DNA from 4 places in the Ensifer sp. ENS08 genome. Region 1 is predicted to be linked to each of the others. Evidence: predicted binding sites of a transcription regulator. Region 1 holds the regulator's gene; each other region holds the start of a gene.

The links. The regulator LexA, encoded in region 1, represses DNA repair genes until DNA is damaged. The targets are predictions, from matches to a motif close to TGTTCNNNNTGTGTTCNG.
Region 2: a site for LexA is predicted at 3,527-3,544, ahead of recA (recombinase RecA). Genes of this name have one in related genera too.
Region 3: a site for LexA is predicted at 2,967-2,984, ahead of ruvC (crossover junction endodeoxyribonuclease RuvC). Genes of this name have one in related genera too.
Region 4: a site for LexA is predicted at 3,759-3,776, ahead of IB272_RS12840 (metallopeptidase family protein). Genes of this name have one in related genera too.

What each region holds. Positions count from the first base shown of each region.
Region 1 covers NZ_JACVBF010000003.1:50,725-58,325, reverse strand. Annotated here, with positions in the region: gene IB272_RS10240 (hypothetical protein) at 1-26, shown strand, start outside; gene IB272_RS10235 (thermonuclease family protein) at 248-982, shown strand; tRNA gene IB272_RS10230 (tRNA-Cys) at 1,135-1,208, shown strand; gene IB272_RS10225 (hypothetical protein) at 1,415-1,747, shown strand; gene lexA (transcriptional repressor LexA) at 1,836-2,558, opposite strand; gene IB272_RS10215 (hypothetical protein) at 2,795-3,091, opposite strand; gene IB272_RS10210 (hypothetical protein) at 3,415-4,047, shown strand; gene IB272_RS10205 (hypothetical protein) at 4,174-4,767, shown strand; tRNA gene IB272_RS10200 (tRNA-Ala) at 4,921-4,996, opposite strand; gene adhP (alcohol dehydrogenase AdhP) at 5,374-6,399, shown strand; gene IB272_RS10190 (ethanolamine ammonia-lyase) at 6,561-7,601, shown strand, end outside.
Region 2 covers NZ_JACVBF010000002.1:809,382-816,982, forward strand. Annotated here, with positions in the region: gene IB272_RS09565 (PAS domain-containing sensor histidine kinase) at 1-1,008, shown strand, start outside; gene IB272_RS09570 (hypothetical protein) at 1,071-1,211, opposite strand; gene IB272_RS09575 (pseudouridine-5'-phosphate glycosidase) at 1,375-2,304, opposite strand; gene IB272_RS09580 (carbohydrate kinase family protein) at 2,336-3,283, opposite strand; gene recA (recombinase RecA) at 3,603-4,691, shown strand; gene alaS (alanine--tRNA ligase) at 4,923-7,586, shown strand.
Region 3 covers NZ_JACVBF010000013.1:60,624-68,224, forward strand. Annotated here, with positions in the region: gene IB272_RS23835 (hypothetical protein) at 1-312, shown strand, start outside; gene IB272_RS23840 (YebC/PmpR family DNA-binding transcriptional regulator) at 398-1,144, shown strand; gene IB272_RS23845 (HAD hydrolase-like protein) at 1,216-1,845, shown strand; gene IB272_RS23850 (LLM class flavin-dependent oxidoreductase) at 1,856-2,857, opposite strand; gene ruvC (crossover junction endodeoxyribonuclease RuvC) at 3,028-3,540, shown strand; gene ruvA (Holliday junction branch migration protein RuvA) at 3,607-4,224, shown strand; gene ruvB (Holliday junction branch migration DNA helicase RuvB) at 4,321-5,364, shown strand; gene IB272_RS23870 (metallophosphoesterase) at 5,365-6,267, shown strand; gene IB272_RS23875 (hypothetical protein) at 6,393-7,601, opposite strand.
Region 4 covers NZ_JACVBF010000004.1:165,991-173,591, forward strand. Annotated here, with positions in the region: gene IB272_RS12825 (error-prone DNA polymerase) at 1-1,319, opposite strand, end outside; gene IB272_RS12830 (DNA polymerase Y family protein) at 1,316-2,899, opposite strand; gene IB272_RS12835 (hypothetical protein) at 2,784-3,737, opposite strand; gene IB272_RS12840 (metallopeptidase family protein) at 3,907-4,341, shown strand; gene IB272_RS12845 (DUF1737 domain-containing protein) at 4,622-4,828, opposite strand; gene IB272_RS12850 (CoA ester lyase) at 4,825-5,730, opposite strand; gene IB272_RS12855 (hypothetical protein) at 5,856-6,110, shown strand; gene IB272_RS12860 (glyoxalase/bleomycin resistance/extradiol dioxygenase family protein) at 6,333-6,749, shown strand; gene leuD (3-isopropylmalate dehydratase small subunit) at 6,905-7,510, shown strand; gene IB272_RS12870 (RidA family protein) at 7,520-7,601, shown strand, end outside.

The DNA of each region.
Region 1 (7,601 bases):
AGGCCAACTCCTCGAACGGCTCCTGAGCCGGACGCCGATTTAACGATCTTGTTGTCGAGGCAGGGCGGTCGGCAGTTTTCGGTTCCTCGCGGCCGTCCCGTACCAATTCCGAATCTCTCAACAAGGGCCGTGGCCGCGCAGGCGAATGACCGGTTCCTCGCGGTCTTCCCCTCTGTTGGGGTGCCCTCGAAAACTTTTCGGCAACCCATCAAACGCATAATGCGGTCTCGAATCAGGATGGGGACCGATGGCCAAAGCCACTACGAAACGTCGACGCCGCAGTTCGGGCCGAAGCACCAGCAAACAGGGCGGCATGGCGCCGTGGTATCTGGCCGCAGCGCTCACCCTTGGCGGCGTCATGGCCTACGACCATCGCGCCGATTTGCGGCACTGGCCGGTGGTTTCGGATGTCATGGCCCTTGCATCGCGATCGGAAACGAAGCCGAAGCCTCAGCGCGCGGTTCCTGAAGCGCAGGAGCGCGTTGCGCAGCAGGCGGATAGGCACAAACCAAATCCGAAGCCCAACCCGGCGACGAAGGTTGTCCTGGCCGCCCCGGTGCCGTCGGTGAATGTCGGCGTCACGCCGCCAACCCCTCTCGTGCGGCCCAATGAAGAGGTGAAGACGGCATCCATCCGTACCGATCAGTTCTATTTTTGCGGCATTCGCAACGACAACTGCGTGATCGATGGCGCGACCTTCGTCTTCCATGGCGAGACGATCCGCGTCGCCGATGTCGATGCACCGCGAATCCGCCAGGCAAGCTGCGACAAGGAGCGTTCGCGCGGCTTCTACGCCAAGCAGCGCCTGCGCGAATTGCTGAATGCAGGCGACTTCAGGCTGATCTCGGCGGGAGGGCGATCAGATGCCAAGGCCGGCGAGAAACTGCGCCTGGTCACCCGCGGTGACCAATCTCTTGGACGTGTACTCGTTTCCGAGGGGCTCGTGCGGCCGTGGGAAGGGCGCCCGACGCCCTGGTGCTGAGATCAGCTGGGAGACGATCGGCGGACATCGTCGATCGTTCTGTGGAAAGTATCCGTCCTGCAATTCGACGGCGCGTTTTTCAGAAAATGCCTCTTGCGGTTTTTCTGCAATCATTCTAAATCCGCGCCAACGCTTGGTTATCCGAGCTGTGAGGCCTCGTGGCGGAGTGGTGACGCAGAGGACTGCAAATCCTTGTACCCCGGTTCAATTCCGGGCGAGGCCTCCAATAATCTCACCTCGTTAAATTTGGTTTGGCGTTCTGCCTTAGGGCAGCGCGGTAAAATTCGCGACACGTCCGCGCAAGCCACGTCTCCTATGCCTCCGTCGGATCTTATCGCTTCGGTGAATTCGGTAGAGGGGGAACGATGACTCCGCTGAGATCAACCGCATCGGTAGCGTCCGTCAACATTAAGAACGGAGGCAATGGCATCAATGAAAAAGAGACTGATCCTGACGGCGTTGGCGTGTTTTGCGGCGACCGCTATGGAGGCGCGCGCGGACGACCTGGTTTTCCAGCTGAAGAACAACACCGGCGCGGTACTGACGAATTTCTATACGTCGCCGGTCGGCGTCAATGAATGGGAAGACGATGTTTTCGGTCGGCAGGTCCTGAACCCCGGCGAGAGCATGGAGATCACCATTGCCGACGGGCGGGACGTCTGCAAATACGACATGCGATTCGAATTCGAGGAAGGCTCGGCCCTCGATACGACCGAGGACACGCAGGATCTCTGCGAACTCGGCGAATACACGATCCACGAATAAGCGATCTGGATTTCAGGTCGCCTTAAATGGAAAGAGCCTCGCCACTTTCAGTGGCGAGGCTCTTTTGATTCGGCGTTCTGCCTGGAATTCAATGGTAGCGGCGGATCAGCCCGACGAGCTTGCCCTGGATTTTCACGCGATCCGGTCCGAAAATGCGCGTCTCGTAGGCGGGGTTGGCCGCTTCGAGCGCAATCGACGCGCCCTTGCGACGGAAGCGCTTCAGCGTCGCTTCCTCGTCGTCCACGAGCGCCACGATGATGTCGCCGGGATTGGCCGAGTTGCCGTTGCGGATGATCACCGTGTCGCCATCGAAGATGCCGGCCTCGATCATCGAATCGCCCTTTACTTCGAGGGCGTAATGCTCGCCGCTGCCGATCATGTCGAGCGGAACGGTAATGTCATGGGTGTTGTTCTGGATCGCCGAGATCGGCACGCCGGCAGCGATGCGGCCCATCACCGGGACGGAAACAGACGTGCTTTCGGCGACCGGCGCCGGCTTCGGCGTGGCAGGAGCGGCGGCCGGCGGCTTTCCGAGGCTGCCCTCGATCACGCTCGGCGAGAAGCCTCTGCGCGGCTGTTGCTGGCCGGCGGCGTAGGCTTCCGGAAGCTTGATGACTTCGAGCGCGCGCGCCCGGTTCGGCAACCGGCGAATGAACCCGCGTTCTTCGAGCGCCGTGATCAAACGGTGAATGCCGGACTTCGACGCCAGGTCGAGCGCATCCTTCATTTCATCGAAAGACGGCGGTACGCCCGACTCCTTCATGCGTTCGTGGATGAACAGAAGCAATTCCTGTTGCTTGCGGGTCAGCATGGCACGTCGCTCCAGAGGCGTGAAACAAATCAAGAACAGACACTATCTGTTCCATATGTGTTCCGCAAGTGCCTAAAATTCCGTGAATTCAGGCAATTGGCTGCTTCTGTGGGGGTCGATTGGTCACTTTTGCGGGAGCGGGGCGGTTTTCGGCGACGGTTGCGTCCCAAAACAGCGCCGGGCAGGCCGGTCGCGCGCGTGATTCGAACGAATCGCGGCTCTCTTCGCGGAGAGACTTAAGTCGCTTGCGAGGCCGAGCAGGCGTCTTCGAACTCCTTCACCGTCTCGGCGCTGTTGTCTTCCGGAAGCACTGCGTCGGCCGCATCGGTCGCAACGGGCGTATCGCCGTCATAAACGAAGGACTGGATGTAGAACGCGAGCGCGCCCTTCCAAACATTGCGTCCATCGATCTGATGGCACGGTACGGCCCGTTCGAAATCGGTCTGGAGTTCATCCACCGTCGCGGCACTGAGCTTGACGTCAGGCATATTGGGCGATGCGACTATCGAAGCGAGAAGCAGGGCGGCAAGCACGGTGATCGTCCACTTGATGAAGGGGTGGGACTAAGGGTTGGTAAACGATGTGAACCGCGCTTTCGTTCCGAAGTCCAGCAAGCATGGCGATCACTCTGCCATGTTCAACAGCTCTTTGCCCGCAGGCTGTGGCTGATTTGCGCCAGCCGCTCCATCTCGACCTCGTCTCGGCCGTTCTTCATGGACCGGCGCGGAGAATGCATCGGAGCTGCCAGCTTTCGCATCGGGCCTGGGGCGCGCAAAAATCCCTGCGGGGAAGGGCCTTCACCGTCTCGACAGGCCTCTAAAAAAAGATAACTTTGCGTGGAAAGTGGGGTGGTTGCATGCATAGATTGTCGTTGGTGGTGCTCGGCCTGTTGCTCACGGCTGGAGCGGCGTCTGCCGAAGAAGGGCGTTCGAATATCTGGAAACGGATCAACGCCTGGACGGTGGGATCCGATCCTTCCCTGGGAGGCTCGTGTTACGCGGCGACGAGCTATGACGCCGGCGCTATCCTTCGTATCGGCTTTTATCCGCGGGGATCGACGAACCTGGCGTTTCTTTCGATCGGCAATGCCGAATGGAAATCCATCGAGCCGCAGCGGGAATACGATGTTGCCTTGCAGCTCGACCGTGGTCGTCAGTGGCCGGCCGTTGCGTTCGGTGTTGATCTGACCGGCGCCAAGGCCCTTGTCGTCAACTTTTCCAACACCGACTTCTTTACCGAATTCGTTCGCAAGAACACCTTGGCGCTGGCCTTCGAGGGGCGCGTCGTCGCGAGCCTCAGCCTGCGTGATTCGATGAAGGCGGTAAGCGAGATGTTCAAGTGCCAGGAGGCGGTGAGCGCCTTGATCCCGAATGGCGGTCAGGGAGCGGCGAACGATCCCTTTGCGGGCGCCGGTGGCAATGCGCCGAACAACGATCCCTTTGCCGGCGGCGGCCAGACCAAGTCATCGAAAGATCCTTTCGCCATGTGATGGGCAGTCCGCTTGCCGCGGAGAGGTGAATATTCCTAAAATATTGCCTGGGATCGGCTAGGCACCCTCGACAGCGATGCGGGGACCTATCAAAATGCGGGCAAACGGGGGTTTTGCATGCGTAGATTGCTGGTCGGATTGGTAAGCTGTCTGATCGCCGCGGGATCGGCCGCGGCTGAGGAGTCCGAAATCATCAAGTGGAAGGATGTCGACGGCTGGACCGTTGCTTCCGACACCTCGATGGAGGGCTCCTGCTTCATCTCGTCGGTATTCGACGGCGGGGTCACCTTGCGCCTTGGGTTCTATCCCAAGGGCTCCGAGTCGCCGCTCTATATGAGCTTCGCCAGCGACGACTGGAGGTCGCTCGAGGTCGGCAAAGAGTACGACCTGACCTTCCGCTTCGACAAGACCGATCCATGGAGCGCCTCGGCGACCGCTGCCGGTGATGCGAGCGGAAAGTTTCTGTTCGTGAACGTCACCGACGCCGAGTTCCTGACGGGCTTCGTGCGCAAGCGGGCCTTGGCCATCGCGTTTGAAGATCGCGTCATCGCAAATCTCAGCCTGCGCGGCACCGGCCCGGCGGCCGACGAGTTGATGAAGTGCCAGAGGGCGGTCGACGAGATCATCGCCGACGAGGGCCGCAAGTCCAAGGAGAAGAAAGCCGACCCGTTCAGTGCACCGAGCGAGAAGCGATCGGCGCGGGATCCGTTCAGCCTCTGAAAACAGGTGGCCACGGGATCGGGCAGCGTTTCGCGAAGGCCGAACGGTGGCTTAGCATGGTGGTGTCCCCGGAAAGACTCGAACTGGCGATCTGCTGATGACAAATCAGCCGCTGTTCCGATACCTCGGCAACCGGGCACCTTCTGATCGTTTTGGTGGAGCCGAAGGGAGTCGAACCCTCGACCTCCGCAGTGCGATTGCGGCGCTCTCCCAACTGAGCTACGGCCCCGTAGCATTCAGTCAACACGACCGGCGCCGATCCTGTCAATACGCGCGCCAGCGCGCCCGCTCGAACGCGGTTGCACGATATGCGTTGTTCGATCCGGCCGGGCGCCGAAGGCGGTCGGTCTCTGAACCGCTTCTGCACTCCACCCATTGTCGAACTCTGCCGGCGGGTTTACGCTGCAACCTGACGATGGCGCTACGTGAACCGCGTTGAAGTGTTGGCGGTATACGCCAAGCAGGAAATGACGTCCGGGCACTGGCTGTGAGCGCCATGATGCTCGAGCCAATTACACGATTTTCGTATGTGAGATAGGCCCCTGCCGGCCCACTGTTCCCATAAGAAACCTCTCCGTGGCCCGGCGATTGGAGGAGGATTGGCAAATGGCTCAGGCGATGAAGGCAGCCGTCGTTCGGCAATTCGGCGCGCCCCTGACGATCGAGGAAGTGGCAGTGCCCACGCCGCAGCCGGGACAGATCCTGGTGAAATACGAAGCAACGGGCGTTTGCCATACCGATCTCCATGCTGCAAATGGCGACTGGCCGGTGAAGCCCAGCCCACCATTCATTCCCGGGCACGAGGGTGTCGGCTATGTCTCGGCGGTCGGCGCCGGTGTCAAAAGAGTGAAAGAGGGCGACAGGGTCGGCGTTCCCTGGCTTCACAGCGCCTGCGGCTACTGTCCGCATTGCCGCACCGGTTGGGAGACGCTGTGTGCGGCCCAGTCGAACACGGGATACTCGGTCAACGGGACGTTCGCCGAATATGGCCTGGCGGATCCTGATTTCGTTGGCAGCCTGCCCAATGGGCTGGAGTTCGGTCCTGCCGCGCCGGTTCTGTGTGCCGGGGTCACCGTTTACAAGGGGTTGAAGGAAACGGAAGTCCGTCCCGGTGAATGGGTTGCCATCTCCGGCATCGGGGGGCTTGGCCACATGGCCGTGCAGTACGCAAAGGCGATGGGCATGCATGTCGTCGCGGCGGACATCTTTGACGACAAGCTGGCACTTGCAAAGCAATTGGGCGCCGACCTGACAGTCAACGGCAAGGCCAAGGATGCGGTCGAGCAGGTGATCAAGGCCACCGGCGGCGTGCATGGAGCGCTTGTGACTGCAGTCTCGCCCGCGGCGATGGAACAGGCGTTCGGTTTCCTGCGTTCGCGCGGCACCATGGCGCTCGTCGGCCTGCCCCCAGGTATGATCTCGGTGCCGGTCTTTGAGACTGTTCTTAAGCGCATCACCGTGCGTGGATCGATCGTCGGCACCCGCCAAGACCTGGAAGAGTCGCTCCAGTTCGCCGCTGAAGGCAAAGTCGCGCCGCATTTTTCGTGGGATAGCCTCGAGAATATCAATGAGATCTTCCGCCGCATGGAAGCCGGGAAGATCGACGGTCGCATCGTGATGAGCCTGCAGTAATCGACTTTGACAGGCCCGGCTGGTCGAGGCTCGCCGGGTCCGTGTCGATGCCCAAGGGACACGTGTCGAGCATTTACTCTTATGCGCCTTCCTTAGATCGCCGGTCACCAGAGGGCCGTCGGGCGAGATGCCGATAGACCTTTTGCAGAAAGGAAATGGCAATGAGCAAAGGCATGTTCTCAGACCAGCATGCACTGTCCAGGCGCGATCTCCTGCTGGTGGCGGGAACTGCGGCGGCCACGCTTACAGCCTACAGTCATGCTGCCCGTGCCGCGCCAGGCCCAAGCAACCTCGTGATCGACGACGTGAAGCAGGATGAGGACATCTTTGCCTATATCAGCAGGATCAAGGGCGGCTTTGACGAGACGACCTATCGGCAAGTTCTGGGATGCGCGAATGCGTTCAAGGAAGGAGACCAGACGATCGCTGTGGCTGCGGAAAATGATACGTCCCGAACGAACGCCCGAGCCCTCCTGGCAAGAACGAAGATCGCAGACCTCGATCAGCACCCGCTGTTTGAGGACGATCTGCAACGACTGATTTGGCAGACCACCGACAGGGCTCAACAAGAAAAGCTGAAAGACTGGACGATGGGCCAGCTGAAGGAATTTCTTCTGACCAAATCGGAAGATGAGATCAAAGGCGTCATGCATGGCCTGACCAGCGATACCATCGGCTGCGTGCCGAAGCTGATGAGCAATGAAGAGCTGGTGGCCGTCAGCCAGAAGATTTTCAATGTCATGCCCGGCACCAAGTTGGGGGCCAAGGGATACATGGGCGCACGAATCCAGCCGAATTCGCCGACCGACCACCCCGATGACATCATGTGGCAGGTCTTCGATGCGTTTTCCTATGCGACCGGCGACATCGTCATCGGCACCAACCCGGTGGACAGCACCGTCGACAGCGTCGTCACGGTGGAGCGGGCGCTCAAGGACATCGTGGATACGTTCAAGCTGGTCGACGTCATTCCGTGGTGCGTGCTCGCTCACATCGACGTCCAAGGTGAGGTAAGCGAAGACTTCCCCGGCACAGTTTCCACCGTGTTCCAGAGCCTTGCCGGTACGGATGATTGCAACAAGATCTTCGACATCACCAATGAGAAGATCCTGAAATATGCGCGCGCCAAGGCAGGGGAGCGGTACGGCCTTTACTTCGAAACCGGACAGGGCTCGGAATTCACCAACGGCGCGGCAAACGGC
Region 2 (7,601 bases), on a different contig from region 1:
CTTGCTTTCTCGCGCAAGCAGACGATGCGGCCGACGGTGCTCAACATGACCGACGTGATCGGCGACCTGCGCATGCTGGTCGACCGCATGACCGGAACGAACGTCAAGGTCGAGGTCGACTATGGCCGCGATCTCTGGCCGGTCCGGACCGATCTCGGCCAGTTCGAACAGGTGCTTTTGAACCTCGCGGTCAACGCCCGCGACGCGATGCCCCAAGGCGGCATCATTACACTTCGCACCCGCAATCTGCCGGCGGCGGAGGTTTCGGCCTTCGGACGCCGTGAGCTGCCGGACGAAGACTTCGTGATGGTGGAAGTTTCCGACCAGGGAACAGGTATTGCGCCCGAAATCCTCGACAAAATCTTCGAGCCGTTCTTCACGACCAAGGAAGTGGGTAAGGGAACTGGTCTCGGCCTGTCGATGGTCTATGGCATCGTCAAGCAGTCGGGCGGCTACATCTATCCGGAATCGGAAGTGGGCAAGGGCACGACCTTCCGCATCCTCTTGCCGCGCCATATCGAGGTGCCGGTTGCGCCCGAGGAGCCCGCGCAGGCAGGCACCGGAACCGTTGCTGCGCCGGTGGTGCAGACGATAGCGGCTCCCGTGGTCAAGAACGAGGAGCCGACCGATCTCACCGGCGATTCGGCAGTCGTGCTGCTCGTCGAGGACGAGGAGGCTGTTCGCCGCGGCGGCAAGCGCATGCTGGAAACGCGCGGCTACACCGTCTACGAAGCGGGCTCCGGCGTCGAGGCGCTCGACATCATGGACGAGCTCAACGGCGCCGTCGATATCGTCGTATCCGACGTGGTGATGCCGGAAATGGACGGACCGACGCTCCTGACCGAACTGCGCAAGAAATACCCGGACCTGAAGTTCATCTTCGTCTCGGGCTATGCCGAAGACGCCTTTGCCCGCAACCTGCCGGCGGATGCCAAGTTCGGCTTCCTGCCCAAACCGTTCTCGCTGAAGCAGCTGGCGGTATCCGTGCGCGAAATGCTCGATTCCTAGGGCCATTGAACGCCAGGGAATATCGACCGGGGTCCGGCGCTGGGTACGTTAGGCTTCCGCCCCTAGTCGTTCTGCTGCCTTGACCAAGGATCATTGGCCGAGGCGCGCGTTGCCGACCAGCCGGGAGGAAGATCGGCGATCTCGTCAAGGTCGGTGTGGCGCTTGACGACCTCCGCCGTCGCGACCACCAGCACTTTCGCCATGTGTTGCGACGAGAACCGGGTGCCCCGCGAGCACCGAACGGCAGGTAACGCAGGCAACATCAGGTGCTTGATCAAACTTCCAACGCATCGTCAGCCTTCGCCAATGTAAAAAGCCCGGCGCTTGCGGGCCGGGCTTCTCTATTTCTCGCCGTTTCTTACCGGATTACTTCACGTTCAACGCGACGGCGATCTCGCCGGCAAGCCGGGCATTGTTCTCGACCAGCGCGATGTTGGTCTCGAGGCTGCGGCCCTCGGTCATTTCGAAGAGGTTGCTGAGCAGATAGGGCGTGACCGCCTTGCCGGTGATCTCGTCGTTCTCGGCATTGTCGAGCGCGCGGGCGATATAGATTTCCATCTCTTCGCGCGGGATCTCGGCAGCTTCCGGAACCGGATTGGCAACCAGCATGCCGCCTTCGACGCCGAGCAGCTCGCGCATGGTCTGGAAGTTGGCGATCGCGGCCGGGCTGTTCAGCATCAGCGGGCTCTTGAGGCCGCTGTCGCGTGACCAGAAGGCCGGGAAGATTTCGCTGTCATAGGTGACGACCGGAACGCCGCGGGTCTCGAGCACTTCGAGCGTCTTCGGAATGTCGAGGATCGCCTTCGCGCCGGCGCAGACGACGATGACACCGGTGCGGGCGAGTTCATCGAGGTCGGCGGAGATGTCAAAGGAGAGCTCCGCTCCACGGTGCACGCCGCCGATGCCGCCGGTCGCAAAGACGCGGATGCCGGCGCGGGCAGCAGCGATCATCGTCGCGGCGACGGTGGTCGCGCCGGTGCGGCGCTCGGCGATCGCGAAGGCGAGATCGGCGCGCGAGACCTTCATCGCGCCCTGGGTCTTGGCCAGTTCTTCGAGCTTGGCATCGTCAAGGCCGATATGCAGTACGCCATGAATGACGGCGATGGTCGCCGGCACGGCACCCTGTTCGCGGATGATCGCTTCAACGCTGCGGGCCATGTTCAGGTTGCCCGGGTAGGGCATGCCATGGGTGATGATGGTCGATTCCAGTGCCACGATCGGCGCGCCACGCGCCTTGGCGGCTGCGACCTCGTCGGAATATTCCATCGGCAGGAAGGGGGAAGCGGGTTTGGTCATGGTCTTTCCTTGGGAGTTCTGCTGGCAAATGTCATGACAGCATTTGGGGCGTGGGCACAAGGGCCAGCGCCTGTTCGAGATTGGCCGCGGACATCTCTTCGGATGCGGCCAAGGGAGAACGCAACGTCAAACCGGCGGCTGCGATGCCGTGCCGCAGGCAATCGGCGATGTTGCGGCCGGCAAGGCGGGCGGAAAGGAAGCCGGAGGCGAGCGCGTCGCCGGCGCCGGTGACGTCGGCAAGGGCGGGCAGGGCCGGCGGCACGACGACACAGGCGCTGTCGCCCTCGAAGGCAACGACCGTACGGCCGCCCCGGGTCACGACGCCTCCGTTGATGCCGAGACCGCGCAACAGGGCCGGCCATTCTTCCGCCTCGGCCGCCTCCTTGCCGGTCAGCGCCCGCGCCTCGGATTCGTTCATGAACAGGAACGAGAGATGCGAGAGGCACGGCCGGTAGCGGATGACCTTGGCCGGCGAAACAGCGATGCCGGCGACGAGGCGGCCGTTGCCGGCAGCCGACTGGGCAAGTGCGGCGATCGTTTCTTCCGGCAGGTTGGCGTCGGTCAGCACCAGCTTGCTCGCGGCGATGACCTCGCGGAGCGCCCGCCGCTGCAACTGCCGTGGCGAGAACAGCCGGTAGAGTTCCATGTCGGCGAGCGCAATCACCAGATTGCCGTCGTTTTCGAGGATCGCCGTATAGCTCGGCGTCTGGCGGTCAAGAAAGGTGAGGGGACTGTCGATGACGCCAGCGGCGGCCGCGGCTACGGTCACCATCTCGCCGGCCGCATCACCGCCGCGGGTGCTGATCATGCGCACGCTGTGGCCAAGCCGCGCCAGGTTGCGCGCGGCATTGAAACCACCGCCGCCCGCTTCTTCGAACCAGCTTCCCGGATTGCTCGATCCGGGCGCTGTCGTTCCCGATATACGGCCGCGCCTGTCGATATGCGCGCCACCGAAAACGGCGATGTCAGCTTGCGTCATGAATGTTCCTCTGCTTGGCCGATCGGCCGAATATCTGTTGGCATCCTGCAATGCCGCGTCGCAAAGCGCCACGCGCCCGACCTGCTCAAAGTCTCATGCGCAGGCGAATCGGCCGAGCCTTGCCGGGCAGGTTCGAAGGGCTGGCGCCAACATTCGAAAACTCTGGTTTCGTTCCGTGAACAAGAATCGAACGTATCGTTGAAAGCTATTGTTTTTCAATGTGTTGTCGCGCTCTTGCAAATACGGAACAAAACATGTACAAAAACTCCTGCGGCGGCTTCATTGCCTCGGTAGCTTCAATAACCTAAAGGTGGACCAAATGGCACAAAACTCTTTGCGGCTCGTAGAGGACAAATCGGTGGATAAAAGCAAGGCACTTGAAGCGGCACTTTCCCAGATCGAACGTTCGTTCGGTAAGGGATCGATCATGAAGCTCGGTGGGAAGGACAGCATCATTGAGATCGAGACGGTTTCGACCGGCTCTCTCAGCCTCGACATCGCGCTCGGCATTGGCGGCCTGCCGAAGGGCCGCATTGTTGAAATTTACGGCCCGGAAAGCTCGGGTAAGACGACGCTGGCGCTGCAGACCGTCGCCGAAGCACAGAAGAAGGGCGGCATCTGCGCCTTCGTCGACGCCGAACACGCGCTCGATCCGGTCTATGCCCGCAAGCTCGGCGTCGACCTCGAAAACCTCCTGATCTCGCAGCCCGACACCGGAGAGCAGGCGCTTGAGATCACCGATACGCTGGTGCGTTCCGGCGCGATCGACGTGCTGGTCGTCGACTCGGTCGCCGCGCTCGTGCCGCGCGCCGAAATCGAAGGCGAAATGGGCGACAGCCTGCCGGGCATGCAGGCCCGCCTGATGAGCCAGGCGCTGCGCAAGCTGACGGCGTCGATCTCCAAGTCGAACTGCATGGTCATCTTCATCAACCAGATCCGCATGAAGATCGGCGTGATGTTCGGTTCGCCGGAAACCACCACCGGCGGCAACGCGCTGAAGTTCTACGCCTCGGTTCGCCTCGACATCCGCCGCATCGGCTCGGTCAAGGAGCGCGAAGAGGTCGTCGGCAACCAGACCCGCGTCAAGGTCGTCAAGAACAAGATGGCGCCTCCCTTCAAGCAGGTCGAATTCGACATCATGTATGGCGAGGGCGTATCGAAGACCGGCGAACTGGTCGACCTCGGCGTCAAGGCCGGCATCGTCGAAAAGTCTGGCGCCTGGTTCTCCTACAACAGCCAGCGTCTCGGCCAGGGCCGCGAGAACGCCAAGACGTTCCTGCGCGACAATCCGGATCTCGCGCGCGAAATCGAGACGGCGCTGCGCCAGAACGCCGGCCTGATCGCTGATCGGTTCCTCGAGAATGGCGGTCCGGAAGCGGACGACGGTGACGAGCCGCCGGAAGCATAAGCCGCTCGGCCCACTGAGGTTACCAGAAAACCGGTCGTCCCGTGGGCGGCCGGTTTTTTGCTGGCGTCTGGACAGTCGGATATGTGAGCGATAAAAGCCTTTGGTTCCGGCGACCCAGCGCGTTGGAGGGTGCGGTCACCACGGGTGGCCGCAGGGTTTAGGGACAATGGCTTAGTGGCGCGGCGTGGGCCGGACGCGGGCCGGAATCGGTGCTTAAGAATAGGACGCAAGATGAGCGGCGTGAATGAAATCCGGTCGACCTTTCTCGACTATTTCCGCAGGAACGGTCACGAGGTCGTGTCGTCGAGCCCGTTGGTGCCGCGCAACGACCCGACATTGATGTTCACCAATGCCGGCATGGTGCAGTTCAAGAACGTCTTCACCGGCCTGGAGCAGCGTCCCTATTCGACGGCCGTTACGGCGCAGAAGTGCGTTCGCGCCGGCGGCAAGCACAACGACCTCGACAATGTCGGCTACACCGCGCGTCACCACACCTTCTTCGAAATGCTCGGCAACTTCTCCTTCGGCGATTACTTCAAGGAGAACGCGATCGAGCTCGCCTGGAACCTGATCACCAAGGAGTATGGCCTCGACGCCAAGCGCCTGCTGGTCACGGTTTACCACACCGACGACGAGGCCTTCGATCTCTGGAAGAAGATCGCCGGTTTCTCCGACGATCGCATCATCCGCATCCCGACCAGTGACAACTTCTGGGCCATGGGCGATACCGGTCCCTGCGGTCCGTGCTCGGAAATCTTCTACGACCACGGCGACCATATCTGGGGCGGCCCCCCGGGCTCGGCCGACGAAGACGGCGACCGCTTCATCGAGATCTGGAACCTCGTCTTCATGCAGTACGAGCAGATCACCAAGGAAGAGCGGGTCAACCTGCCGCGTCCGTCGATCGATACCGGCATGGGCCTCGAGCGTCTCGCAGCCGTTCTCCAGGGCGAACACGACAACTACGACATCGACCTCTTCCGCGCGCTCATCGCGGCTTCGGAAGAAGCGACCGGTGTCAAGGCTGAGGGCGACCGTCGCGCCAGCCATCGCGTCATTGCCGACCACCTGCGTTCGTCTGCCTTCCTGATCGCCGACGGCGTGCTGCCGTCGAACGAAGGCCGCGGCTACGTGCTTCGCCGCATCATGCGTCGTGCGATGCGTCACGCGCAGCTGCTCGGCGCCCAGGATCCGTTGATGTGGAAGCTGCTGCCGGCACTCGTCGGCCAGATGGGCCGCGCCTATCCGGAACTGGTGCGCGCCGAAGCGCTGATCTCCGAGACGCTGAAGCTTGAGGAAACCCGTTTCCGCAAGACGCTGGAGCGCGGTCTCAATCTGCTGTCCGACGCATCTGCCGATCTGTCTGAAGGCGACCAGTTCAACGGTGAAACCGCCTTCAAGCTCTACGACACCTACGGCTTCCCGCTCGACCTGACCCAGGACGCGCTGCGCGCCAAGGGCATCACCGTCGATACCGACGCCTTCTCGGTTGCCATGGAGCGCCAGAAGGCCGAAGCCCGCGCCAACTGGGCCGGTTCCGGTGAAGCTGCGACCGAGACCATCTGGTTCGAGCTCAAGGAAAAGCACGGCGCGACCGATTTCCTCGGCTATGACACAGAGACCGCCGAGGGCGTGATCCAGGCGATCGTGCGCGATGGCGCTGTCGTAGCAACCGCCGCCAAGGGCGACACCGTCCAGGTGGTGCTCAACCAGACGCCGTTCTACGGCGAGTCGGGCGGCCAGATGGGCGATACCGGCACGATCACGACGGAAAGCGGCAAGCTCACCGTCACCGACACGCAGAAGCGCGGCGAGGGGCTCTTCGTCCACTTCGCGACCGTGGCCGAAGGCACGGTCAAGACCGGCGAAGCCGCCCAGCTCGACGTCGATCACGCCCGCCGCTCGCGCCTGCGCGCCAACCATTCGGCAACGCACCTACTGCACGAGGCGCTTCGCGAAGTGCTTGGCACCCACGTGGCCCAGAAGGGCTCGCTGGTAGCGCCGGAACGCCTGCGCTTTGATGTTTCTCATCCGAAGCCGATGACGGCCGAGGAGCTGAAGGTCGTTGAAGAGATGGCCAACGAGATCATCGTCCAGAACACGCCGGTGACCACGCGCCTGATGAGCGTCGATGATGCGATTGCCGAAGGTGCGATGGCGCTCTTCGGCGAGAAGTACGGCGACGAGGTTCGCGTCGTCTCGATGGGCCGCGGCATTCACGGCTCCAAGGCCAACCGCGCTTATTCCGTCGAACTCTGCGGCGGCACGCACGTGTCTGCCACCGGTGACATCGGCCTGGTGCGCGTCGTCTCGGAAAGCGCCGTCGGCGCCGGCGTTCGTCGCCTCGAGGCGCTGACCGGTGAAGCGGCACGCGCTTATCTGAACGAGCAGGACGAGCGCGTGAAGACGCTCGCCAACACCCTGAAGGTTCAGCCGGGCGACGTGCTCGGCCGCGTCGAGGCGCTGCTCGACGAGCGCCGCAAGCTGGAACGCGAGCTGACTGAGGCCAAGAAGAAGCTGGCACTCGGTGGTGGCGGCGAAGCGGGTTCGGCCGATGCCGCCCGCGAAATCGCCGGCGTTCGCTTCCTCGGCAAGGTCGTTTCGGGCGTCGAGCCCAAGGATCTGAAGAGCCTGGCCGATGACGGCAAGAAGAGCCTCGGCTCCGGCGTCGTTGCCTTCGTCGGCGTTTCCGGCGATGGCAAGGCAAGCGCGGTCGTTGCCGTGACCGACGACTTGACCTCGAAGCTCAGCGCCGTTGACCTGGTTCGCGTCGCATCCGCCGCTCTCGGCGGCAAGGGCGGCGGCGGCCGTCCCGACATGGCCCAGGCCGGCGGTCCGGATGGCGACAAGGCGGCCGAAGCGATCGAAGCGGTGGCCGTCGCACTCGCCGGCTGATTGGTACCCGCAGCA
Region 3 (7,601 bases), on a different contig from region 1:
GGCAATATCGGCTGTATCTACACGCCGGCTGGCGGCACGTCCGTCTATCAGCCCGCCGATGGCGGTCCGGAGCTGGCCTGCGATATCGTCGCGCCGCGTTATGTCAGGGCGACCCTTGGCCGGGCGGGAGCCGCCACGCTCAATCACGCCGTCGGCGATCCCAGCTGCTGTTCGACTGGGACTGTGCTCGACTATGGGCAAAGTTGGTCGCGAGGGCCGTTCTCCTGCGTGTCGGAACGCACTGGCCTTTCCTGCCGCCGTGACGACGGACACAGCTTCCTCTTGAGCCGCGCGCAGGTCTCGGCCAACTGAAAAACCGCCCCCCGGCTGGACGGAAAGCGGCAATAAAACTATAAGGCGCCCCATTCCATTCAAATTAATGCATGCAGAGGGTGCCATGGCTGGCCATTCACAGTTCAAGAACATCATGCACCGCAAGGGCCGTCAGGATGCGGTGCGCTCGAAAATGTTTTCCAAGCTCGCGCGCGAAATCACGGTTGCCGCCAAGTCGGGCATGCCCGATCCCGCGATGAACGCGCGCCTGCGCCTGGCGATCCAGAACGCCAAGGCGCAGTCGATGCCGAAGGACAACATCGAACGGGCGATCAAGAAGGCCTCCGGCGGCGACGCGGAGAACTACGAAGAAGTCCGCTACGAGGGTTATGGCCCGGGCGGCGTTGCCGTCATCGTCGAAGCCTTGACCGACAACCGCAACCGCACCGCCTCGAACGTGCGCTCGACCTTCACCAAGGCCGGCGGCGCGCTCGGCGAAACCGGCTCGGTTTCCTTCTCCTTCGATCGCGTCGGCGAGATCACCTACAAGCTCTCCGTCGGTGACGCCGACAAGGTGATGGATGCGGTGATCGAAGCGGGTGCCGACGACGTCACCACTGACGAGGACGGCCACACGATCATCTGCGGTTTCGAGGCGATCGGCGAAGTGTCCAAGGCGCTCGAAGACACGCTCGGCGAAGCCGAGACGGTCAAGGCGATCTGGAAGGCACAGAACACCGTTCCGGTCGATGAAGAAAAGGCGCAGTCGCTGATGAAGCTCATCGACATCCTTGAAGACGACGACGACGTCCAGAACGTCTATTCGAACTTCGAAGTCTCGGACGAGATCCTGGCGAAGCTGTCGGCCTGATTGGGACGACCGTCGCTCGCAGAATTTTCACCCGCGTCCGAAAGGCCGCGGGTTTTTCTTTGGATGGCCCGATGACCTATGAATTCGCGATCTTCGATTTCGACGGCACGCTTGCCGATACGGCGGCGAGTTTCATGACGGCGTGCAACGCGGCTGCACGGCGCTACGGCTTCCGCGAACTCTCGGTCGAGGAGTTCCAGTCGTTGCGCACCATGGGCAGCCGCGAGATCATCGCGCATCTCGGCGTGCCCGTTTGGAAACTGCCGCAGATCGCCACCTTCATGCGCCGTGCCATGGCGACTGAAGCGGCAAGCGTCCGGCTGTTTCCGGGCGCCGCTCAGCTTCTCTGGAAATTGAAGGCGGCGGGCATCGGCATTGCGATCGTGAGTTCGAACGCGGAGCAGGGTATTCGCGCCGTACTCGGCGAGGCGGCAGCGACGATTGATCTCTTCGAATGCGGTGCCGCGCTTTTCGGCAAGGCACAGCACTTCAAGCGTGCGATCCGGCACTCCGGCCTCGATGCGGCTCGCATCCTGGCGATCGGCGACGAGGCGCGCGATATCGATGCGGCGCGAAAGGCGGGCGTGGCGGCCGGTGCGGTTGCCTGGGGCTATGCCGACCCGGTCTTCCTGCAAGGGCTCGGGCCGGATCGGTTCTTTGCCAATCTGGAAGAGATCGCACCCGCTTTCGGGGCGATCTGATCGGCCGGCTTTACGCCGCCTTGGCGAGATCTCGCTGGGCGTCGGCGAAGAGGCGAAGCGAATTCAGCCGCGCCTGCATGTCGAAGATCGGCATGGAGATGATCAGTTCGTCGGCCTTTGTCTGCTCGAGGAACGCCCCGATCTTGCGCCGGATCGTCTCTGGCCCTCCGACCACCGCATACATCATCGAATGGTCGACGAAGATCTTCTCGTCATAGTTCCAAAGCCCATCCATCGACTGGACCGGCGGCGGAAACTGCCCGCGCGCGTTGCGGCGCAGGGCCACGAAGGATTGCTGCATGGAGGTGAAGAGGTAGTTCGCCTCCTCGTCCGTATCGGCGGCAACCCCCATGACGCCGACCATCACCTGCGGCTTGGCAAGGGTCTCGGAGGGGGTGAAGCGCTCGCGGTAGATCTCCAGCGCCGAGAGCAGCATGTCCGGCGCGAAATGCGAGGCGAAGGCGAAGGGCAGGCCGAGCATGCCGGCGAGATGGGCGCTGAAATGGCTTGAGCCGAGCAGCCAGATCGGCACATTGGTGTCGGCGCCGGGCACGGCGATGATCTTCTGGTCCTCGGCGACGGGGCCGAGCAGTGCCTGCAGTTCGACGACGTCGTTCGGGAAGTTGTTGCCGCTCGCCTCCATGTTGCGTCGGAGGGCCTGGGCGGTGCGCATGTCGGTTCCGGGCGCACGGCCGAGGCCGAGGTCGATGCGGCCGGGGTAGAGGGCGGCGAGCGTTCCGAACTGTTCGGCGATGACAAGCGGCGAGTGGTTCGGCAGCATGATGCCGCCGGAGCCGACACGGATCGTCTTCGTCGCTGCCGCCACGTGCGAGATCACGATCGAGGTCGCCGCACTGGCGATGCCCTTCATGCCGTGATGTTCGGCCAGCCAGAAGCGGGTGTAGCCGTTCTCCTCGGCCGCCTGGGCCAGACGGCGCGAATTCTCCAGCGATTGGGCGACGCTGCCGCCTTCAGTGATCGGGGAAAGATCGAGGACGGAGAAAGTCGCCATGGCAAAGGCCTTTATTGAGAGAAATTGATGCAAGGCTATGTAAGCTCAATTTTCCTCAATCCAAGGGCGGTGCCGAAGAAAACCTGAGGCCGCGCCTCAACTGTGCGTATGTTTTTGTTTTGTTCACTTTTTGCTGGCAGCGTCCGGACTGACATCATAGGGTGAAATTCATGCAGACCACGATTCGCATCATCGGCATCGATCCGGGGCTCCGTCGTACCGGCTGGGGCATCATCGAGACGCTCGGCAATTCGTTGCGTTTCGTCGCCTCGGGCACGGTGACGTCGGATGGCGACATGGACCTCGCCTCCAGACTTTGCCAGCTGCATGACGGCCTTGCCGAGGTGGTGCACAGCTATCAGCCACACGAGGCGGCGGTGGAGCAGACCTTCGTCAACAAGGACGCGACAGCGACGCTGAAACTCGGCCAGGCGCGCGGCATCGCCATGCTGGTACCGGCACGCGCAGGCCTCAGGGTCGCCGAATATGCGCCGAACGCGGTCAAGAAGGCGGTGATCGGTGTCGGCCATGGCGAGAAGCAGCAGATCCACATGATGCTGAAGGTTCTGATGCCGAAGGCCGAGTTCAAGGGCAACGATGCGGCGGACGCACTGGCGATCGCTATCTGCCATGCCCACAACCGGCAATCGGTGACGAGCCGGCTTGCCGCATTGATGGCGTAGTTGCGCCCGACACGATAATTTCCGATGGTCCGATGACCATCCAGAACCCACCGCGAGAGACGCCACATGATCGGCAAATTGAAGGGTACCATCGACGAGATCGCCGAGGATCACGTCGTGCTCGATGTGCATGGCGTCGGCTACGTTGCCTTTTGTTCGGCGCGCACGCTGTCCAGGCTCGGATCGGCGGGCGAGGCGGCGGTGCTCTTCATCGAGACCTATGTGCGCGAAGACCAGTTGAAGCTGTTCGGCTTCCTGACGGCGCTGGAGCGGGAATGGTTCCGGCTGTTGCAGAGCGTGCAGGGGGTCGGCTCGAAAGTGGCGCTGGCCGTGCTTTCCACCCTGACGCCGGGGGAATTGGCCAATGCGATCGCGCTGCAGGACAAGACCTCCGTCTCCCGTGCGCCCGGTGTCGGGCCCAAGGTGGCGGTGCGCATCGTCACGGAACTGAAGAACAAGGCGCCGTCCTTCGCCGGCGAGATGTCGGCCTCGATCGGCCTCAAGCAGGAGCTTGGCGAAGGCGTCGCCTCCGCGCCGGTTTCCGATGCGGTTTCGGCGCTCACCAATCTCGGCTACTCGCGCGACCAGGCGGCCAATGCCGTTGCGGCGGCCTTGAAGAACGGCGGCGAAGGCGGCGACAGCGCCAAGCTCATTCGCCTTGGCCTGAAAGAACTGGCGCGATGAACGCTTGCCTTGGCTGGGCACAGAAGGCAGAACGCATCGTGCCCGGCATGATGACGGGTTGCAGCGCTCAGCTGCCCGACCGAATGGAACGAACGCATGACTGACGCCGCACGCCTGATAACGCCGGAAAAGCGCGGTGAAGACCTCGATGCGACCATGCGCCCGCAGACGCTGGATGACTTCACCGGCCAGGCGGAAGCGCGCGCCAACCTGAAGATCTTCATCGAGGCGGCGAAAAATCGCGGCGAGGCGCTGGACCACGTGCTCTTCGTCGGCCCTCCCGGGCTCGGCAAGACGACGCTGGCGCAGATCATGGCCAAGGAGCTCGGCGTCAATTTCCGCTCGACTTCCGGCCCTGTGATCGCCAAGGCCGGCGATCTCGCGGCCCTGCTCACCAATCTCGAAGAGCGCGACGTGCTCTTCATCGACGAAATTCACCGGCTCAATCCGGCCGTCGAGGAAATCCTCTATCCTGCGATGGAGGACTTCCAGCTCGACCTCATCATCGGCGAAGGCCCGGCGGCGCGGTCGGTGAAGATCGACCTGTCGAAGTTCACGCTGGTGGCGGCAACCACCCGCCTCGGGCTTCTGACGACGCCGCTTCGCGACCGTTTCGGCATTCCGGTGCGGCTCAATTTCTACACGGTCGAAGAGCTGGAATCGATCGTCCGGCGTGGCGCCCGGCTGATGGGCCTCGGCATGACCGACGACGGCGCCCGCGAGATCGCCCGCCGCGCCCGCGGTACGCCGCGCATCGCCGGCCGACTGTTGCGCCGGGTGCGCGACTTCGCCGAAGTGGCGCGTGCCGAAGCCGTGACCAAGGAGCTCGCGGACGAGGCGCTGACGCGGCTGCTCGTCGACAATATGGGCCTCGACCAGCTCGACCGGCGCTACCTCTTCATGATCGCGCAGAACTTCGGCGGCGGTCCCGTCGGCATCGAAACCATCGCTGCGGGCCTTTCGGAGCCGCGTGATGCGATCGAAGACATCATCGAGCCCTATCTGATCCAGCAGGGCTTCATCCAACGCACGCCGCGCGGCCGTATTTTGACCGCCAATGCCTGGAAACATATCGGCCTTAATCCCCCCAAGGAGATGGAGGCGACCCAGTTTCGCCTGACATTAGAGGACGACGACTAGATGATCAGCCGCCGCGGATTGTTGAAACTGATCGGCGGCGGTATCGTCAGCATGGCGGCACTGGGCGGCTACGCCTTTGCCGTCGAACCTCTGGCCCGGCTGAACGTCACCCGATACAAATTGACGCCACCCAATTGGACACCGGGCCTCAAGCTGCGCGCCGTCGTGCTCACCGACATCCACGCGTGCGAGCCCTGGATGCCGGCAAGCCGTATCGCTTCGATCTGCCGGCAGGCCAACAGCCTTGGCGGCGATATCACGCTGCTGCTCGGCGACTATGTGGCCGGGATGAACCTCGTCACCAGCTATGTGCATTCCAGCGAATGGTCGAAGGCGCTGGCCACACTCGAGGCGCCGCTCGGCGTCCACGCAGTCATGGGCAATCATGACTGGTGGGAAGACCGGACCGCGCAGAAGAACGGCGGCGGGCCGACCTTCGGGCACAAGGCGCTGCAGGACGTCGGCATCAACGTCTATAGCAACCGGGCGGTGAGACTGGAGAAGGAGGGGCAGGGCTTCTGGATCGCTGGCCTCGAAGATCAGCTTGCCTTGGTGCCCGGCAAGAAGTGGCAACGCAAGCGCATGAGCGGTCTCGACGATCTCGACGGTACGCTCGCCCAGGTGAGCGATACCGATCCGGTCATCCTCATGGCGCATGAGCCGGATGTGTTCCCGCGTGTTCCGTCGCGTGTCGCACTGACACTGTCGGGCCATACCCATGGCGGCCAGGTGCGGTTTCTCGGCTATGCGCCGGTCGTGCCCTCGCGTTTCGGCGAGCGTTACGCCTACGGCCATGTGACCGAGAACGATTGCAATCTGATCGTTTCCGGCGGTCTCGGCTGCTCGCTTGCGCCGGTTCGCTTCGGCATGCCGCCGGAGATCGTGGTGATCGATCTCGGCTGAGCGACTAATTCCAGGTTCGTCCGGTCTTGCGCTGAAAGAGCCTGGCATCGAGACGACGCCAGGCCTGTTTGCTTCCGCCCGCCCGCTCTATTGAGCCGAGCAGGGCGCCCGTTTGTCACGGTGCGTCAGGCGGCCCTGATGGCTCCGCTTCGCACTGCGCCCCGCAGGCCGGACGCCACCTCATAGGTGTCGGTGACCAGCAGCAGGCCGTCCGCGCACTGGTACCATTCCCCCTCGCTCATGCTCTTTACCGACGCACTGAGTGTTGCCAGTTCAACAGAGCCGGGCGGTGTGCTGATGATCCGTTCGGCGACCCAGCTATCGAGCCAGGCCTGGTTTGCCGGCGAAACGGCCTCGAGCGCGATTTGCGGGTGCTGGTCGAAGTAGGTCTGGACGGCCAGGTTGGTTGGCGCGATGACGATCTGGTCAAGATTGCTGTCGCCGAGCGCATCGATCACACGAGAGTTTTCCAGCGCTGCCAGGAAGGTGTCGGTCTTGCCGTCCCGACCGGTCGAAGAGGCGAGGGAGCGCAATGTCTCCAGTATCGTCGGCAGCGGCGGAATAACCTCGATGTCGCTGGTGCCCGTCCTGGTAAGGGACTGGTAGACGAGATCGATCTCGGGCGTGAACGACCGCTTGCGAATGCCGCGCGTCCAATTGAACTCGAAGTCCACTTCGAAGCGCCCTTTGAAGTTGGGCGTCGCGCCTTGCGGGACCTCGATGATCGCGGCCGCATTCCAGATGTAACCGGCATAGGACGGGCGACCGGGATTTGCCGGCACTCCCGCCGAAACCCAGCCGACATGGGGCAATCTCGCCTGCCACTCGATCGATTGCGTTGCGGGGCGTGCCGCAAACGAAACCTCGGAGGCCGTGAAGCTGACACCGACATTGGCGCTGAGCGAGGCGCCGCCCTTCGGGCCTTCCTTGCTGTATTCGGCGCTGAGCTCGCCGCCGATCGAGAAACTGATCGTCGCTTGCTCGACGGTGCTGTTCGGCCCGAACGTTACGAGCCGCGCCTGCTGCGAGTTCGTCTCGAGGCGCAGCTTCATGTGATTGGCGTAAAAGCCGACCGATACCCAGTTGGACGACGGAGTGGACGGCGAACCCTGGATGCCGTGATAGACATCCCCGACGACGAGGTAGTAGTCGCGCGTCAGATTCTGGTTGCCGCGCATCAGTTTGTAGACCGAAAGCAAGGCGTTTGCAGTCAAGGTTTGCGATGAGGTCTTGACCGTGCCCCAGCCGAAATCCTTGCCGCCATTCGTTTTCCATTCACCGTTCAAAGTGCCGACAAGCTTCCAGACTTCAGGATTCAACGTCTCGATAGGCAT
Region 4 (7,601 bases), on a different contig from region 1:
GCAAGCGCCGATTGCACGTCTTCTGAGAACCCGAAGGCCTTGGCGGTCTCTCGGCCGGCCGAGCGCGCCCGGTAGCTGATGACAGCCGCCGTCAGTCCCGCATGCTCCTTGCCGTAGGTGCGGTAGATATGCTGGATCACCTCTTCCCGCTTCTCATGCTCGAAATCGACGTCGATATCCGGCGGCTCGTCCCGTTCGGTCGAAAGGAAGCGATCGAAGAGCAGGGTGGTCTTAAGTGGATTTACCTCAGTGATGCCAAGGCAATAGCAGACGGTGGAATTCGCCGCCGACCCGCGGCCCTGGCACAGGATGTCGGCGCCGCGCGCGAACTGCATGATGTTGCGCACTGTCAGGAAGTAGGGCTCGTAGCGTTTCTCTGCGATCAGGCCGAGTTCGTATTCGATCTGCCTGGAAACCTGTTCGGAAATTCCTTCGGGATACCGTTCGCGCGCGCCCTCCATCGTCAGCCGACGCAGCGTCTGCGTCGGCGTTTCGCCCGGAATGCTCTCATCCGGATATTGATATTCGAGATCCGACAGCGAGAACTTCAGACGCCCAAAGAAATGCCCGGTATTGGCGATCGCTTCCGGATAGTCGCGGAAGATGCGGACCATTTCGGCGGGCGTCTTCAGATGCCGCTCGGCATTGGCATGGAGCCGATAGCCTGCGGTCGCGATCGTCACATGCTCGCGGATGGCGGTGACGACATCGGCAAGCGGCCGCCGGCCGGCGGCGTGGAACAGCGGACTGTTGGTGGCGACGAGCTTGACTGCCGCGTGGCGGGCGATGGTCGCAAGCCCGGCAAAGGCAAGCTGGTCGAAGCCGTCATAACGCGGCACCAGCGCCAGATAGAGCCGATCGGCGAAATGCGGCTTCAGCCGCTTGAGGAAATCGGCAAGCAGGGTTGCCTCCGGTGCGCCGATCACCGGGCCGGGCAGCACGGCGAGAAGCAGATCCTCGCCCCATTCGATGAGATCGGTCTCGTAGAGCGTGCAGGTGCCCTTCCTGGCACGCAGGTTTCCGGCACTCAGCATCCGGCAGAGGTTGCCCCAGCCGCGGCGGTTTAAGGGATAGGCGAGCACGTCGGGCAAGTCCTCGGCAAAGGAGAGCCGCGCGCCGGGCTGGAAGGCCGACTTCTCCACCTTGGCCTGCGCATGGGCGCGCACCACGCCGGCCACCGTGTTGCGATCAGCAATGCCGAGGCCTGATATCTTGAGACGGCTCGCCGCAACGACCATCTCACCCGGATGGGAAGCGCCTTCGAGGAAGGAGAAATTCGACCAGGCACCGATCTCGAAATAGGGGGTAGCGTCGCTCATGCGAAGACTCCATGCATGAACCAGCGCGGCGGGGCGCTCGCGCCATAATGACCCTCGCGAAACAGCCAGAACCGCCGGCCGCTATCGTCCTCCACCCGGAAATAATCACGCTCCAGCGCCGGCTCGCCATCGAGCCACCATTCGCCGGCGATCCGCTCCGGCCCCTCAGCGCGCGCGATACGGTGCAATGTGCGCCGCCAGCGAAAGCTTCTCGGCGGCCCCTCCGGCACTTCGGCCACCGCCTCCACCGGCTCGGGACTTGGAAAGAGCCGCTGCGGCCGGGCGGCGGCAGCAAGCAGGGGCGCCGGGATGTTGTTACCCGGTTCCTCAGCCTTGCCGATCAGCGCCAGGTCCGTGAGCGGCCGGAAGCTTGCCGCCCGCTCCGGCACATGGCTTTCCGAGAGCGCCGGCACCATGAGGCTTTCTGCGCCGAAGCGCGCCATGACCCGGTCGGCAAAGGCGGCAAGCGGACGCTCGCGATCCGGCGTGCCGGAGAAATCCTCCTGCATCACCTCGTATTTTTCGCTCTTCGGCACGGAAAGCCTGAGGATTTCGAAGCCGAAGCCGGCATCGAGATCTTCGTGCACCGCCTGCAGGCGTTCGCGGAAGAGACCCGCGACGCGACGCGGCTCGTTGAGCGGCGAGGACGTGCCGGCGGCGATGCGAAAGACCGCACCGTCGACGCGGAAAAGCAGCAGTTCGAACAGGCGCCCGCCCTCGCCGCGCTTCTCCAGTTCCGGTTTCAGCCGCAACGCCAGTTCTTCCGTCAGGCCCAAAATATCGTCTTCACCCTGGACCGGCTCGCCGAGCCGCCGCTCTGCCGAAAGGGCAGCGACGGGCAACCGTGGCGACAGCGGCTCGTCCTCGCGCCCGAGCGCCTGGTCGAGACGCAGAAGCAGGGTTGCGCCGAACCGGCGGGCGAGCGGTGCGCGCGGCGCCTCGATCAGGTCGCCGATCTGCTTGAGCCCGACCCGGCCGAGTGTTTCGATCGTTTCCTGCGGCAGCCGCAGCGCCGCCATCGGCAAGGGTGCCAGCGCTCGCACCGCCTCGTCCTCGGCAAGGATAGCGTCGGAGCCGAAACGCGCCACCGCCCAGGAGAGCCCGGCGGACGAAGAGATCGCCGCCCGGGCCTCGACCCCCAGATGAAAGAGGCGAGCGAGCAGATCGTCGAGCAGCGCTTTTTCCCCGCCGAGAAGATGGGCGCAGCCGGTGATGTCGAGAAAGAGGCCGCTGTCGCCATCGAGCGCGACGAGCGGCGTGTAGCGGCAACACCAGTCCGCCAGCCCTGCAAGCAGCGCCCGGTCGGCGGCGGGATCGGCCGGCAGCACGTCGATCTCGGGACACATGGCCCGCGCTTCGGCGACACCCTGGCCGATATGAAACCCACGCTTTTCAGCGAAACCATCGAGCGCAACGAGACGCATCGCGCTCTTCACCTTGTCGGCGAAGACGACGGGCGGATGCTCAGGACGCCCGCGGGAAAGCCACGAGTTCCCCCAGCGCTTGCGCGCGACCCGATCGGCCGGAAGATGCGGAAAGGCGAGCGACAGAATGCGCTGGTTCTGGATCTGCCGCAGCAGCGGCTGGTAGGGGCTCGACGGGGTAAAGGCGGCGGTCATGGGGGTTCCACTCCAGGAAGAAGCCGAGCGGCGCAGGAGCCCTGCTCTTCTCGGCAATGACGTGAAAGACGGGATGGCCGATGCTGCCGCGAAGCATCGATCCATCCGGTAGCGGTCGCTCACGCGCCGGTGCCGGCTCGACGAGGAAGCGGAAGAAGGCGCTGCTCGCCTCCTCGTGTCCGGATTGGCGCAGAAGCAGAAGGGGGACGTGGCCAGCGCGCGAGCGCACATGCAGGCGTCGGCTCTCGCTGAGCGCGAGGGCAGCCGGGTTGCCGCGAATTTCAAGGATGACGGCACAGAAGCTCGGCACGGAAAGCGCGGCCTCGGCGATCCAGAGCGCATCCTTTATCGTGCGTGGCAGGCTGAAGACGAGGCCGCGGACATCGAGACCAAAGGCCTTCAGACCCAGCCCATAGGGCATGCCCGCCTCGGTGCAAGCCATCGACTGGCTGATCCAGAGAACGGGGGCGGCCGGCTCGCCCTTTTCAAGCCGCGCCCGTTGACAGAGCACGCTGAGTGCTGCGGCAAAACCGGCGGCCGCACCGGCATCGCGCGTCTCGGCATTGCGGATTTCCGTCATGCCTTCGAGCGGCAGGCCGCCTTCGAGAAGATCGTCCAGATCGGGAACGCCGAGCGCCAGCGCCTTGCGGCCAGGCTCGTCTTCTTCCCGTTGACGGAAGCCGCCGGGATCGGCCGCCTTGGCGGCGCGCACGACGCCCGGAAGCCGACGGTTTTCGATCCTGGCTATGGTTTCTCGGAGCGAAAGTACCGTCTCCCGCTGCACGGCTGTGTCGGCCATGACGGTCAACTCCCATCAGAATGTTCATGTTATGTTCTATTAGATTCCAGAGCTTCCTAAATGAGTCAACAGCCAATTCTAAGAATTTATTCCTGTCTCTGTGGTCAAGGAATTCAACACTCGAAAAACAAAGGCAAAATCGCTATATGGAGGGCAACAAGGAGTGCCTATGGCCCGCATTGACCAGACCGATGATTGGCGGGAACGCCACGCACCGACGCTTACCACTTTCGAGCAGCTTGCGCTGGAGGCCTATGGCCACCTGCCGCAGGAATTCCGCCAGCTGACGACCGACCTTATCATCGAAGTTGCCGACTTCCCGAGCGACGACGTTTTCGAGGACATGGCGCTGGAAACGCCTTTCGACCTGCTCGGCCTCTTCGAAGGCCGCGGCATCAGCGAACGCTTCACCATGGAAACCGGCCAGTTTCCGAACCGCATCACCCTCTACCGCCGCCCGATCATCGACTATTGGGCGGAGAACGAGGAGACGCTGGGTGACATCATCACCCACGTGCTGATCCACGAGATCGGCCACCATTTCGGCCTCTCCGACGACGACATGGAACGGATCGAGGCCAGCGTCGAGCACGTCGGCGGCTGACACTTCATTTGCTATCATCGCGCGGTGAGGACCGCCCCTCATCCGCGCGGTGAGGAAGCCTCTCATCCGCCTGCCAGCACCTTCTCCCCGCAGGCGGGGCGAAGGAAACTCGCGATACCGTTTGCATCCCAATCGGAGCACGACCGATTCCAGAAAGCAGGCCTCACACGCCGATTGTGAGCATCAACCGCGTCCCCTCGCCCCGCCTGCAGGGAGAGGGTTAGTCCTCGGGCTAAACCCGAGGAGAGGGGCAAACCTGCGCGACGGCAAACAGCCTCGACTACTGCTCCGACAGCTTGATATCCGGGGTGTATTCCTTGCCTTCGACCTCCTTGACCACCGCCTGGCCGCACTGCATGTGCTGCGTGTCGGCATTGAAAGCATAGGTGGGCGAGCCATGCAGGCTCCAGCCCTGGTTTAGCGCCGCCGTCACCTTGTGGCAGAAGGAAGCGTCGTCAGGGCCGGTCAGGAAGCGGAAGAGTTTCAAGATCTTGTCTTTCGTTTTTCGATGAGGTCCGCCTTGGCGGCAAGCGTGACGGCCTGGTCGAGGTGCAGCCGCTCGACCATCCGCCCGCTGAGGTTGATGACGCCCTTGCCGACGTTTTCGGGCAGCGCAAAGGCGGCGATGATCGCGCGCGCCTCGTCGACGGCGATCTGATCGACGCCGAAGCGCTCGTTCGCCGGGCCAATCTGCGCTGGATGGATCAGCATTTTGCCGTCATAGCCCATGTCGCGGCCCTGCCGGCATTCCTCGTCGAAACCGGCACCATCGCGGAAATCGTTGAACACGGCGTCGATGACATCGAGCCCGCCGCCGCGCGCGGCAAGCAGGATCTGCATCAGCCAGGGGATGAGATAGGGCCGGCCCGGACGATCCGGAACGCCGGTCTCCTTGCGCAGGTCGTTGAGGCCGACGACGAAACAATCGAGCCTGCCACTGAAGGTACGGCCGGCCTCGGCGATTGCCGGCGCGTTGATCACCCCGCGTGGCGTCTCGATCATTGCCCAGAGGCGCAGCGTCTCCGGCGCATCGTTCTCGTCGAGCCAGTCGGCCGCCGCCTGGATATCCGCCGGGCTTTCGACCTTCGGCAACAGGATGGCGTCGGGATTGGCCGCAAGCGCCGCAGCAAGATCGCCCTGACCATAGTCGGAGCCGATCGCATTGATGCGAATGACAATCTCGCAATCCGGCCGGCTCGCCGTCAGATACTGCACCAGCGCCGCACGCGCTTCCACCTTGCGCTCGGGCGCTACCGCATCCTCGAGATCGAAGATCGCGGCATCCGTCGCGAGTTCCGCGACCTTGGCAAGCGCGCGGGCATTGTCGGCCGGCACGCAAAGCACCGAGCGGCGCAGGCGTACAGGGTGATGTTCGCTCGATTTGTTCATGCTTCAGTTGTGCCCGCCTTTGCCGCGTTCCGCAAGACGAGGCGAACCGCCGCACCCCTTTCGAGAGCCCACCTCTTGCAAGTCCGAAGGCGCGCCCCCACATCGCCATCAGAAAGGTGACGATTATGCAAAGCATTCGCTCTGTTCTCTTTACGGCCGCAGCCCTGACCATCACGTTCGCGGCCTTTGTGCTTACCGCCTCGCTGGCGCTGGCACTGGCCGGCATCGCCGCCGTCGTCGTGGTCGGCAGCGCCATTGCCACCCGGCTGAATTTCAGGCCTGCCCGCGCCACCGCGCGCCCGGCTGCCGCAGGTGCGGCCCAGGGCCAGCGCGAGATGCGCATCTGGAACGACGGCCGCGGCACGATCATCGACCTCTGATCCCTGGGTGTCGAAATCGATCCCCGGGCGTCGGAATCGATCCCCGGCGATCATTGCAATCGGGCCGATCCGTGATCGGCTCGAACCCTGTTGGCGGACTTCAAAAACCGTCATGCAGCCGGCTGCGATTTTTTTTCGACCCCATGTCGGATCGGAGATTCCATGTCCGTCCTTGAGGCAGGCCAGCACGGTCCTGGCTCTTCGAACAGGATGGAGAACGATATGGATACCCAGACGCAGCAGCCGGCACCGGTCCTCAACGGCCTTCTGCCCTATCTTCAGGTCGATGGCGCCGCCAAGGCGTCCGAATTCTACCAGAGCGCCTTCGGGGCCAAGGAAGTGGGCCGGCACCCGCTCGACGAGCAGGGCCGCACGATGCACATCCACCTCTATGTCAACGGCAGCTCGCTGATGCTCGCCGATGCCTATCCGGAATACGGCCATCCGCTGGAAAAGCCGCAGGCCTTCACCCTGACGCTCACCGTCGACGACATCGATGCCTGGTGGGACCGTGCGGTTGCCGCCGGCACCGAGGTCGTGATGCCGATCGAGGTGATGTTCTGGGGCGACCGCTACGGCCAGCTCCGCGATCCCTTCGGCGTTCTCTGGGCCATGAACAGCCCGGTGAAGGCAAGCTAAGTCCCTGCAGACAATCGAGATCCGGACGAAGCTCTCGCCGGGCGGGCATTTTCACCCGCCCGGCGAAGCGTATTTGAACAGATTTTCCTTCATTTCGGCGCAAAACTCATCTAAACGCTAGCGCAACATTCTTCTGAAATCGAAGGCCTGAAGTTATGGAAAAATTCGTCAAGCTCACCGGTGTCGCCGCCCCCCTCCCCGTCGTCAACATCGACACGGACATGATCATTCCGAAGGACTACCTGAAGACGATCAAGCGCACCGGCCTTGGCAAGGGCCTCTTCGCCGAGGCCCGCTACAATGAAGACGGCTCGGTCAACCCGGACTTCGTGCTCAACAAGCCGGCCTACCAGAACGCCAGCATTCTCGTTGCCGGCGATAACTTCGGCTGCGGCTCCTCGCGCGAGCATGCTCCGTGGGCGCTGCTCGACTTCGGCATCCGCTGCGTGATCTCCACGTCCTTTGCCGACATCTTCTACAACAACTGTTTCAAGAACGGCATCCTGCCGATCGTCGTCAGCCAGGCTGACCTCGACAAGCTGATGGACGACGCCTCGCGCGGCTCCAACGCCATCCTCTCGGTCGACCTGGAATCCCAGGAAATCACCGGTCCGGACGGCGGTTCGGTCAAGTTCGAGGTCGACGCCTTCAAGCGTCACTGCCTGCTGAACGGCCTCGACGACATCGGCCTGACGCTGGAAAAGGCAACCGCCATCGACAGCTTCGAAAAGACGGTCGGCGCCGCGCGCCCCTGGGCTTAAAACGAAGATATGGCGCGCAAGCTCATCTCCTCGGGCTCGCCCTTCGAAAAGACGGCAGGCTATTCGCGTGCCGTCGCGATGGGTGACTGGT